Regions from separate parts of the Streptomyces sp. NPDC000880 genome, predicted to be linked through region 2. Evidence: predicted binding sites of a transcription regulator. Region 2 holds the regulator's gene; each other region holds the start of a gene.

Region 1 (3,272 bases), on a different contig from region 2:
TTCGCCGGGTCGATGATGCCCTCGGCGATCATGTCGACGTAGTCGCCGGTCGCGGCGTTCAGGCCGTGACCCACGGTCAGGTTGCGCACCTTCTCCACAACGACGCCGCCCTCGAGGCCGGCGTTGACCGCGATCTGCTTCAGCGGGGCCTCCAGGGCCAGCTTCACAGCGGCGGCACCGGTGGCCTCGTCACCTTCGAGCTCGAGCTTCTCGAAGACGGAGGACGCCTGGATGAGAGCCACGCCACCACCGGCGACGATGCCCTCCTCGACGGCGGCCTTGGCGTTGCGCACCGCGTCCTCGATGCGGTGCTTGCGCTCCTTGAGCTCGACCTCGGTCGCGGCGCCGGCCTTGATGACGGCCACGCCGCCGGCCAGCTTCGCGAGGCGCTCCTGGAGCTTCTCGCGGTCGTAGTCCGAGTCGCTGTTCTCGATCTCGGCGCGGATCTGGTTGACGCGACCCGCGACCTGCTCGCTGTCACCGGCACCGTCGACGATCGTGGTCTCGTCCTTGGTGATGACGACCTTGCGGGCGCGGCCCAGCAGGTCCAGGCCGGCGTTCTCGAGCTTGAGGCCGACTTCCTCGGAGATGACCGTGCCGCCGGTGAGGATGGCGATGTCGTTCAGCATCGCCTTGCGGCGGTCGCCGAAGCCCGGAGCCTTGACGGCAACGGACTTGAAGGTGCCACGGATCTTGTTGACGACCAGGGTCGACAGGGCCTCGCCCTCGACGTCCTCGGCGATGATCAGCAGCGGCTTGCCCGACTGCATGACCTTCTCCAGCAGCGGGAGCAGGTCCTTCACCGAGGAGATCTTGGAGTTGACGATCAGGACGTACGGGTCGTCGAGGACGGCCTCCATACGCTCCATGTCGGTGGCGAAGTACGCCGAGATGTAGCCCTTGTCGAAGCGCATACCCTCGGTGAGCTCCAGCTCCAGACCGAAGGTCTGGGACTCCTCGACGGTGATGACGCCTTCCTTGCCGACCTTGTCCATGGCCTCGGCGATGAGCTCGCCGATCTGGGTGTCGGCGGCGGAGATGGAGGCCGTCGAAGCGATCTGCTCCTTGGTCTCCACGTCCTTGGCCTGCTCGAGCAGGGCGCCGGAGACGGCCTCGACGGCCTTCTCGATGCCGCGCTTGAGGGCCATCGGGTTGGCGCCGGCCGCCACGTTGCGCAGGCCCTCGCGGACGAGCGCCTGGGCGAGGACGGTCGCGGTGGTCGTTCCGTCACCGGCGACGTCGTCCGTCTTCTTGGCGACTTCCTTGACCAGCTCGGCGCCGATCTTCTCGTACGGGTCCTCGAGCTCGATCTCCTTGGCGATGGAAACACCATCGTTGGTGATCGTGGGGGCGCCCCACTTCTTCTCGAGGACGACGTTCCGGCCCTTGGGGCCAAGGGTGACCTTGACGGCGTCGGCGAGCTGGTTCATCCCGCGCTCGAGACCGCGCCGTGCCTCCTCGTCGAACGCGATGATCTTGGCCATGTGAAGTGGTCCTCCCGGACTGGGGTGGATTCTCCGGACCGCGCTGGCGCCCGCGACGGACGGCCTGCAAGCCCTGTGGTTCCTTGCCCCACCTGGCCTGCGGACCTCACCGGCCCGGTCCTCGTTGTCACTCTCACTGTCAGAGTGCTAACGCAATGATTAGCACTCGACCCCCGAGAGTGCAAGCGCCTTCGATGAAGCCTGGACGAGGGGCGGTGGTCGGTGGGGGCACCTCTGGGGGCACCCCCAGCGGTAGCTGGGGGAAGAAGGGCGCAAGCGGGTCCCCAAGGCCCACCAAGGCCCACCAACCGGGCCCGGACGCACGAGGGGCCCGCATCCCTTGTGGGATGCGGGCCCCTCGGCGTGAGTGCGTCGGTGGCCGATCGCGCCGAGATCAGACGGCGAGCTTGACCATGTCCGCCTGCGGACCCTTCTGGCCCTGCGAGATCTCGAATTCAACTCGCTGACCCTCTTCAAGGGTGCGGTACCCGTCCATCTGGATCGCGCTGTAGTGGACGAAAACATCCGCACCACCGTCGACCGCGATGAAGCCATACCCCTTCTCCGCGTTGAACCACTTGACGGTGCCCTGAGCCATGCCTAACTCCCCTGTTACTGGCCCTTACGCAGGACCGCACTTCGCGGACCCGGGTCAGACCTCCACCCCACGGGTGTGCGCCGGAACGCGTCGACCGCGGCTGAATGTATCTGTCCAACTGCCGTCTGCAACAGGTCAGTCGGACGAAAATTCTGCGCGAGGCCGAACGGATAATTTATGTGAATTATGTGAATTCCGGGGCAAGTCGGGCCCGACGAAAGGCACCTACGCGGCAATTCGATCGCGCAGTTTGGCTACTTCTTGACGTGCGGCGACGCATTCTCATATGCGTGCGGCATGAGCAGCGGAGGGGGCTTCCCAACTCTACCGCGCTCAACCCTATGGAATTGCCCCCTCCGCTTCTCTTGCGGAGGGGGCAACAGTGGTAACTCTGCGAAGTCAGCAGCCGCCTGCGACAGCCGGAATGATCGAAACGCCCGCGCCGTCCGGTGTCGCAGTCTCAAGACCCTGCTCGAAACGGACGTCGTCGTCGTTCACGTACACGTTGACGAAGCGGCGCAGCTTGCCCTGGTCGTCCAGGACGCGCGCAGCGATGCCCGTGTGGTTCTTCTCCAGGTCGGCGATCACCTCGGAGAGGGTCGCGCCCTGGGCCGAAACCTCGGCCTGGCCGCCCGTATACGTACGGAGAATGGTGGGGATGCGGACGTTGACACTCATGGTGCGTGCCTTCCTTGGGTCTCGGGTGGTCGGTCAGCCGGCCAGGCCGGCGTCGCGGAACGCGTCCAGGCTCGGGCGGATCGTCGCGGTCGGGCCGGTCGTCGGCGCCACCGCGTCCAGCGTCTTGAGGCCGTCACCCGTGTTGAGGACGACGGTGGTGAGCGCCGGGTCGAGCACGCCCTGTTCGATCAGCTTCTTCGTGACGCCCACGGTCACGCCACCCGCGGTCTCCGCGAAGATGCCTTCCGTACGGGCAAGCAGCTTGATGGCGTCGACGACCTGCTCGTCGTTGACGTCCTCGACCGCCCCGCCGGTGCGGCGCGCGATGTCCAGCACGTACGGGCCGTCCGCCGGGTTGCCGATCGCCAGCGACTTGGCGATGGTGTTCGGCTTCTGCGGGCGTACGACGTCGTGCCCGGCCTTGAAGGCCGTCGACACCGGCGAGCAGCCCTCCGCCTGAGCGCCGAAGATCTTGTACGGCTTGTCCTCGACCAGACCGAGCTTGATCAGCT
Region 2 (3,272 bases):
ATGCGGGACTCCTTCGAGCCCGGGACCAGGTGGTCCACCAGCACCCCCAGGCGCGCGTCCGGGCCCGGGGCGAAGTCCGCGACGATCGAGGGGAGGTCGTCGATGCCCTCCAGGTACTCGACCACCACTCCCTCGATCCGAAGGTCGTCGCCCCAGACCTTCTCCACGAGCTCGGCGTCGTGGCGGCCCTCCACGTAGATGCGCCCGGCGCGGGCGACCCGCGCGCGGGCGCCGGGAACCGCGAGGGAGCCCGAGGCCGTACGTGCCGGGCGGCCCGCGGACGGCGACGTCGGGCGGACCAGGGTGACGACGCGGCCTTCCAGCAGGAAGCCCCGCGGGGCCAGTGGGAACACCCGGTGTTTGCCGAAGCGGTCCTCCAGGGTCACAGTCCCCGCCTCGCAGCGGATCACCGCGCCGCAGAAGCCCGTGCCGACCTCCTCCACGACCAGGTCCGGGTCGGCGGGGACCTCGGGAGCCGGCTGCTGCTTCTTCCAAGGTGGCGTCAGATCGGGGCTGTAGCTGCGCATTCGGCAGACGCTACGACACCCCGAAGCGCGCCGCCAGCACGTCGCGTTGGGCGCGTACGAACGCCGCGTCGACCACCGCCCCGTGCCCCGGCACGTACACCGCGTCCTCGCCGCCCAGGGACAGCAGCCGGTCGAGCGCGGCCGGCCAGCGGGACGGGATCGCGTCCGGGCCCGCCTGGGGTTCCCCCGACTCCTCGACCAGGTCGCCGCAGAACACCACCTCCGTGCTGCCCGGCACCAGGACCGCCAGATCGTGGCCCGAATGTCCTGGGCCCACATTCGCCAGCAGCACCTGGCGGCCGCCGAGCTCCAGCGTCCACTCCCCGCACACCATGTGGTGCGGCACCACCAGCACGTCGACCGCCTGGGCCGCGTCGTCGGCGGCCACCCCTTCGCGTACCGCCGAGCCGCGGATCTCCTCCCGCTCCCGCTTCATCAGGTCGGCCACACCGACCGCGCCGTACACCTCCGCCCCCGCGAACGCCGCCGTCCCCAGCACATGGTCGAAGTGGGGGTGGCTCAGTGCGATATGCGTCACGCGGCGGCCCAGCAGGGCCTGCGCCTGGGTGCGGAGCTCGGCGCCCTCGCGGAGCGTGGAGCCCGTGTCGTACATGAGGACACCGCTCTCACCGGCTATCAGACCCACAGTCGCGTCCCAGACCGGCATCCGCCGGCGGCCCACCCCGTCGCCCAGCTGCTCCCAGCCGAACTCTTCCCAACCGACGTCCATACCGGGACGCTATCGGCAAACGACCAGCGATGTCGCACGGTAGCGTGGTCGGCCGCCCTTGCTAGGGGCGTACCCCACGGCCGTACACTGGCAAGGGGAAAGTCTGGCACTCGTACGCATCGAGTGCCAAGCAGGCGCCAAGGGACCAGAGCTGGAGGTGTGCGCGGTGCTCAGCGAACGCAGACTCGAGGTGCTGCGTGCCATCGTCCAGGACTATGTCGGCACCGAGGAGCCTGTCGGCTCCAAGGCACTAACCGAGCGTCATAAGCTCGGCGTCTCACCGGCCACTGTCCGCAACGACATGGCGGTGCTGGAGGAGGAAGGGTTCATCGCCCAGCCGCACACCAGCGCCGGCCGCATCCCGACGGACAAGGGCTACCGGCTCTTTGTCGACAAGCTGGCGGGTGTCAAGCCGATGTCGTCGCCCGAGCGCCGCGCCATCCAGAACTTCCTGGACGGAGCCGTCGACCTCGACGACGTCGTGGGCCGTACGGTACGGCTGCTGGCGCAGCTGACCCGGCAGGTCGCCGTCGTCCAGTACCCCTCGCTGACCCGGTCCACCGTCCGGCATGTGGAGCTCCTCTCCCTCGCGCCCGCCCGGCTGATGCTGGTGCTGATCACGGACACCGGACGGGTCGAGCAGCGCATGATCGACTGTCCCGCGCCGGTCGGTGACACCTCGCTCGCGGACCTGCGGGCCCGGCTCAACAGCCGGGTCGTCGGGCGCCGCTTCGCGGATGTGCCGCAGCTGGTGCAGGACCTGCCCGATTCCTTCGAGCCGGAGGACCGCGGCACTGTCTCCACAGTGCTCGCGACCCTGCTCGAGACCCTGGTCGAGGAGACCGAGGAGCGGCTGATGATCGGCGGCACCGCCAATCTGACGCGCTTCGGGCACGACTTCCCTCTGACGATCAGGCCGGTGCTGGAGGCTCTCGAGGAGCATGTGGTGCTCCTCAAGCTGCTCGGCGAGGCCAAGGAATCGGGCGGCATGGGCATGACCGTACGGATCGGTCATGAGAACGCTCATGAGGGCCTCAACTCCACGTCCGTGGTCGCGGTCGGCTACGGTTCGGGCGACGAGGCAGTTGCCAAACTCGGCGTGGTCGGACCGACCCGCATGGACTACCCCGGAACGATGGGAGCGGTACGCGCAGTGGCACGTTACGTCGGACAGATCCTGGCGGAGTCGTAAGTGGCCACGGACTACTACGCCGTACTCGGCGTGCGCCGCGACGCATCGCAGGACGAGATCAAGAAGGCCTTCCGCCGCCTTGCGCGCGAACTCCACCCGGATGTGAATCCGGATCCGAAGACGCAGGAGCGCTTCAAGGAGATCAACGCGGCCTACGAGGTGCTGTCGGACCCGCAGAAGAAGCAGGTCTACGACCTCGGCGGGGACCCGCTGTCGCAGGCGGGCGGCGCAGGAGCGGGCGGCTTCGGAGCCGGTGGCTTCGGGAACTTCTCGGACATCATGGACGCGTTCTTCGGTACGGCGTCGCAGCGCGGGCCGAGGTCGCGTACGCGGCGCGGCCAGGACGCGATGATCCGGCTGGAGATCGACCTCAACGAGGCGGCCTTCGGTACGACCAAGGACATCCAGGTCGACACGGCGGTCGTCTGCACGACCTGCTCCGGTGAGGGCGCGGCGCCGGGCACCTCGGCGCAGACCTGCGACATGTGCCGCGGCCGTGGTGAGGTCTCGCAGGTGACGCGGTCCTTCCTGGGCCAGGTCATGACCTCGCGGCCGTGCCCCCAGTGCCAGGGCTTCGGCACGGTGGTGCCGACGCCGTGCCCGGAGTGCGCCGGCGACGGCCGTATCCGGTCCCGTCGCACGCTGACGGTGAAGATCCCGGCCGGCGTCGACAACGGCACGCGCATCCAGCTCGCCGGTGAGGGCGAGGTCGGCCCCGGTGGCGGCCCCGCGGGTGATCTGTACGTCGAGATCCACGAGCTGGCGCATCCGGTCTTCCAGCGGCGCGGCGACGATCTGCACTGCACGGTGACCATCCCGATGA
Region 3 (3,272 bases), on a different contig from region 2:
GACCTTGACCGGGTCGATGACGCCGGCCTTCACCAGGTCGCCGTACTCGCCGGTCGCGGCGTTGAAGCCCTGGCCCGCCTCCAAGTCCGCCACCTTGGAGGTGATGACGTAGCCCTCGAGGCCGGCGTTCTCGGCGATCCAGCGCAGCGGCTCCACGACGGCGCGGCGGACGACCGCGACACCGGTGGCCTCGTCGCCCTCCTTGCCGAGGTTGCCCTCGAGGACCTTGGCGGCGTGGACGAGCGCGGAGCCACCACCGGAGACGATGCCCTCCTCGACCGCGGCGCGGGTCGCGGAGATGGCGTCCTCCAGACGGTGCTTCTTCTCCTTCAGCTCCACCTCGGTGGCGGCGCCGACCTTGATCACGCACACGCCGCCGGCCAGCTTCGCGAGGCGCTCCTGGAGCTTCTCGCGGTCCCAGTCGGAGTCCGTGGACTCGATCTCGGCCTTGATCTGGTTGATACGGCCGACGACGTCCTCGTGGTTGCCGCCACCGTCAACGATGACGGTGTCGTCCTTGGAGACGGTGACGCGGCGGGCGGTGCCCAGCACGTCCAGACCGGCCTGGTCGAGCTTGAGGCCGACCTCCTCGGCGATGACCGTGGCACCCGTGAGGGCGGCAATGTCGCCGAGCATCGCCTTGCGGCGGTCGCCGAAGCCGGGGGCCTTGACGGCCACCGCGTTGAAGGTGCCGCGGATCTTGTTCACGACCAGGGTCGACAGGGCCTCGCCCTCGACGTCCTCGGCGATGATCAGCAGCGGCTTGGAGCCACCCGCCTGGATGATCTTCTCCAGCAGCGGCAGCAGGTCCTGGATGGAGGCGATCTTGCCCTGGTGGATCAGGATGTACGGGTCGTCGAGGACGGCCTCCATACGCTCCTGGTCGGTCACCATGTACGGGGACAGGTAGCCCTTGTCGAAGGCCATGCCCTCGGTGAAGTCGAGCTCCAGGCCGAAGGCGTTGGACTCCTCGACGGTGATGACACCGTCCTTGCCGACCTTGTCCATCGCCTCGGCGATGAGCTGGCCGACCTGCTGGTCCTGCGCGGAGAGCGCGGCGACGGCGGCGATGTCGGTCTTGTCCTCGATCGGACGGGCGGTCGCGAGGAGCTCCTCGGACACGGCCTTGACCGCGGCGTCGATGCCCTTCTTCAGGGCGGCCGGGGACGCGCCGGCCGCGACGTTGCGCAGGCCCTCGCGGACCAGCGCCTGGGCCAGCACGGTGGCGGTGGTGGTGCCGTCACCCGCGATGTCGTTGGTCTTGGTCGCCACCTCCTTCACCAGCTGGGCGCCGAGGTTCTCGTACGGGTCGTCGAGCTCGACCTCACGGGCGATCGTGACACCGTCGTTGGTAATGGTTGGGGCGCCGAACTTCTTGTCGATGACGACGTTGCGGCCGCGGGGGCCGATCGTCACCTTGACCGTGTCGGCAAGCTTGTTGACGCCGCGCTCGAGGGCGCGACGGGCGTCCTCGTCGAACTTCAGGATCTTCGCCATGGGAGCTTCTCTGTCCTCTCAAACGAACCGCGCCCCTGACCGCCCGGCTACATCAGTGCGGGGGCCAGGGGCGCAGATCAAACAACTTCGGGTGCGGAGTCCTCTGGGGGTGCCCCCCAGACCCCCGACCTACTTCTCGATGATCGCGAGTACGTCGCGAGCCGAGAGGACGAGGTACTCCTCGCCGTTGTACTTGACTTCGGTGCCGCCGTACTTGCTGTACAGCACGACGTCGCCGGTCTTGACGTCGAGCGGCAGACGCTCGCCGTTCTCGAAGCGACCCGGGCCCACGGCGAGGACGACGCCCTCCTGGGGCTTCTCCTTCGCGGTGTCCGGGATGACCAGGCCAGAGGCCGTGGTCTGCTCGGCGTCGAGCGGCTGGACCACAATGCGGTCCTCGAGCGGCTTGATGGCAACCTTGGAGCTGGCGGTCGTCACGATCCGACCTCCCCCTTCGGAGATCTCACGGGGTTAACTGTCTGAGGTGGCGACCAGGTGGATCCGTCGTCGCGGGTGCCGGACCTGCCCGTCGCTGTGTTGGCACTCTCCAGTGGGGAGTGCCAGACCTGAGACTATGACTGCGATTAGCACTCGGTCAAGCGGAGTGCCAATCAACGGCGCGCGCCGCTCTGATCCCGGTACGGAGAACGTCGCCCCCGACCCATTGGTTCCGCAGGCCCACGCCCCCGCGACACCAGCGTTCAGACATAGTCCTCAAGGCGCGCCACCGCGTATCCCTGCTCCTGGATACGGCGCAGCAACCATGCCACCGTTCGTGCATCCGCCCGCACGATCTCACCGGGCCGCAACTGTCCGCCCTCCGCGTACTCCCGCCCCAGGACCACCGCGCGCACCCCGCAGTCGGCCGCCGCCCGCAGCGTGTCCTCGTTGTACGCGCCGTGCGGCGGGCGGAAGAGGCGGACCTCATGGTGTCCGCAGATCTCGGCGCGCTGTCCCTCGTACGAGAGCGTGCGCAGGTCCGGATGCCCGGCCGTGCGGAACACGCTGACCGGCAGCTTCAGCTCGCCCGCCATCCGTACGAACTGCGGATCGCGCGCCGCGCGCTCGTCGAAGGTGAGGAAGACGACCCTGTCGCGGGTGGGCACCCGGTCCACCACGGACGGCGCCGAGAGCCGGCGTGCGGGCGGCTTCGGCGCGGCGGCCAGCGGCCGGGCCAGCCCCCACCGCCGGTGGGCGGCGCCCGGCGTGCCCGCGCCCGGCGTGACCTGCTGCGCGGCCTTGCGCCCGAGCCGCTCGATCGGGTCCACCGACTGTGCGCACCCCGCGGCGAGAAGCGCACCGGCCGCCAGCAGTCCGGTCAGCAGCCGATGCGCCTGCGTCATACGTAGTCCTCCAGCTTTGCCACGGCGTAGCCCCTGTCCGTGACCGTCTTCATGACCCGCCGGATCATGTCGGGCATGCTGCCCTTCCAGTCCGCGGGGCCTCGGAAGTGGGTGAGGATGATGTCGCCGGGGTGCAGATCCTGGTCCCACTCCCGCCACTCCATGTGATCGGGAAACGCCTCGGCGGCCCACAGGGGCACGGCTTTCACCCCGCACGACTGGGCGGCGAGCAGGGTCTTCTTGTTGTAGTTGCCGTACGGCGGACGGAAGAGCGCAGGCCGTTTGCCGTACCGCTCCTCGAGCTTGGTCTGCTGGTCGCAGATCTCCCGCTTCTGCTCGTCGTACGAAAGGCCGGGCATATAGCGGTGGTTGAGGGTGTGGTTGTGCAGCGAGACGCCACGGTCCTGCATCTGCCTGAAGTAGCCGTAGTTG

Evidence for each region. The regulator HrcA, encoded in region 2, represses chaperone genes, less so after heat shock. The targets are predictions, from matches to a motif close to TTNGCACTCNGNNNNNCNGAGTGCNAA.
Region 1: a site for HrcA is predicted at 1,609-1,635, ahead of groL (chaperonin GroEL). Genes of this name have one in related genera too.
Region 3: a site for HrcA is predicted at 2,082-2,108, ahead of groES (co-chaperone GroES). Genes of this name have one in related genera too.

What each region holds. Positions count from the first base shown of each region.
Region 1 covers NZ_JBSFMS010000109.1:8,933-12,204, reverse strand. Annotated here, with positions in the region: gene groL (chaperonin GroEL) at 1-1,484, opposite strand, end outside; gene ACWDO5_RS27580 (cold-shock protein) at 1,879-2,082, opposite strand; gene ACWDO5_RS27575 (MoaD/ThiS family protein) at 2,482-2,760, opposite strand; gene thrC (threonine synthase) at 2,794-3,272, opposite strand, start outside.
Region 2 covers NZ_JBSFMS010000226.1:408-3,679, forward strand. Annotated here, with positions in the region: gene ACWDO5_RS35360 (DUF3097 domain-containing protein) at 1-527, opposite strand, end outside; gene ACWDO5_RS35365 (MBL fold metallo-hydrolase) at 538-1,257, opposite strand; gene hrcA (heat-inducible transcriptional repressor HrcA) at 1,424-2,449, shown strand; gene dnaJ (molecular chaperone DnaJ) at 2,450-3,272, shown strand, end outside.
Region 3 covers NZ_JBSFMS010000029.1:60,259-63,530, reverse strand. Annotated here, with positions in the region: gene groL (chaperonin GroEL) at 1-1,497, opposite strand, end outside; gene groES (co-chaperone GroES) at 1,627-1,935, opposite strand; gene ACWDO5_RS12945 (polysaccharide deacetylase family protein) at 2,199-2,840, opposite strand; gene ACWDO5_RS12940 (polysaccharide deacetylase family protein) at 2,837-3,272, opposite strand, start outside.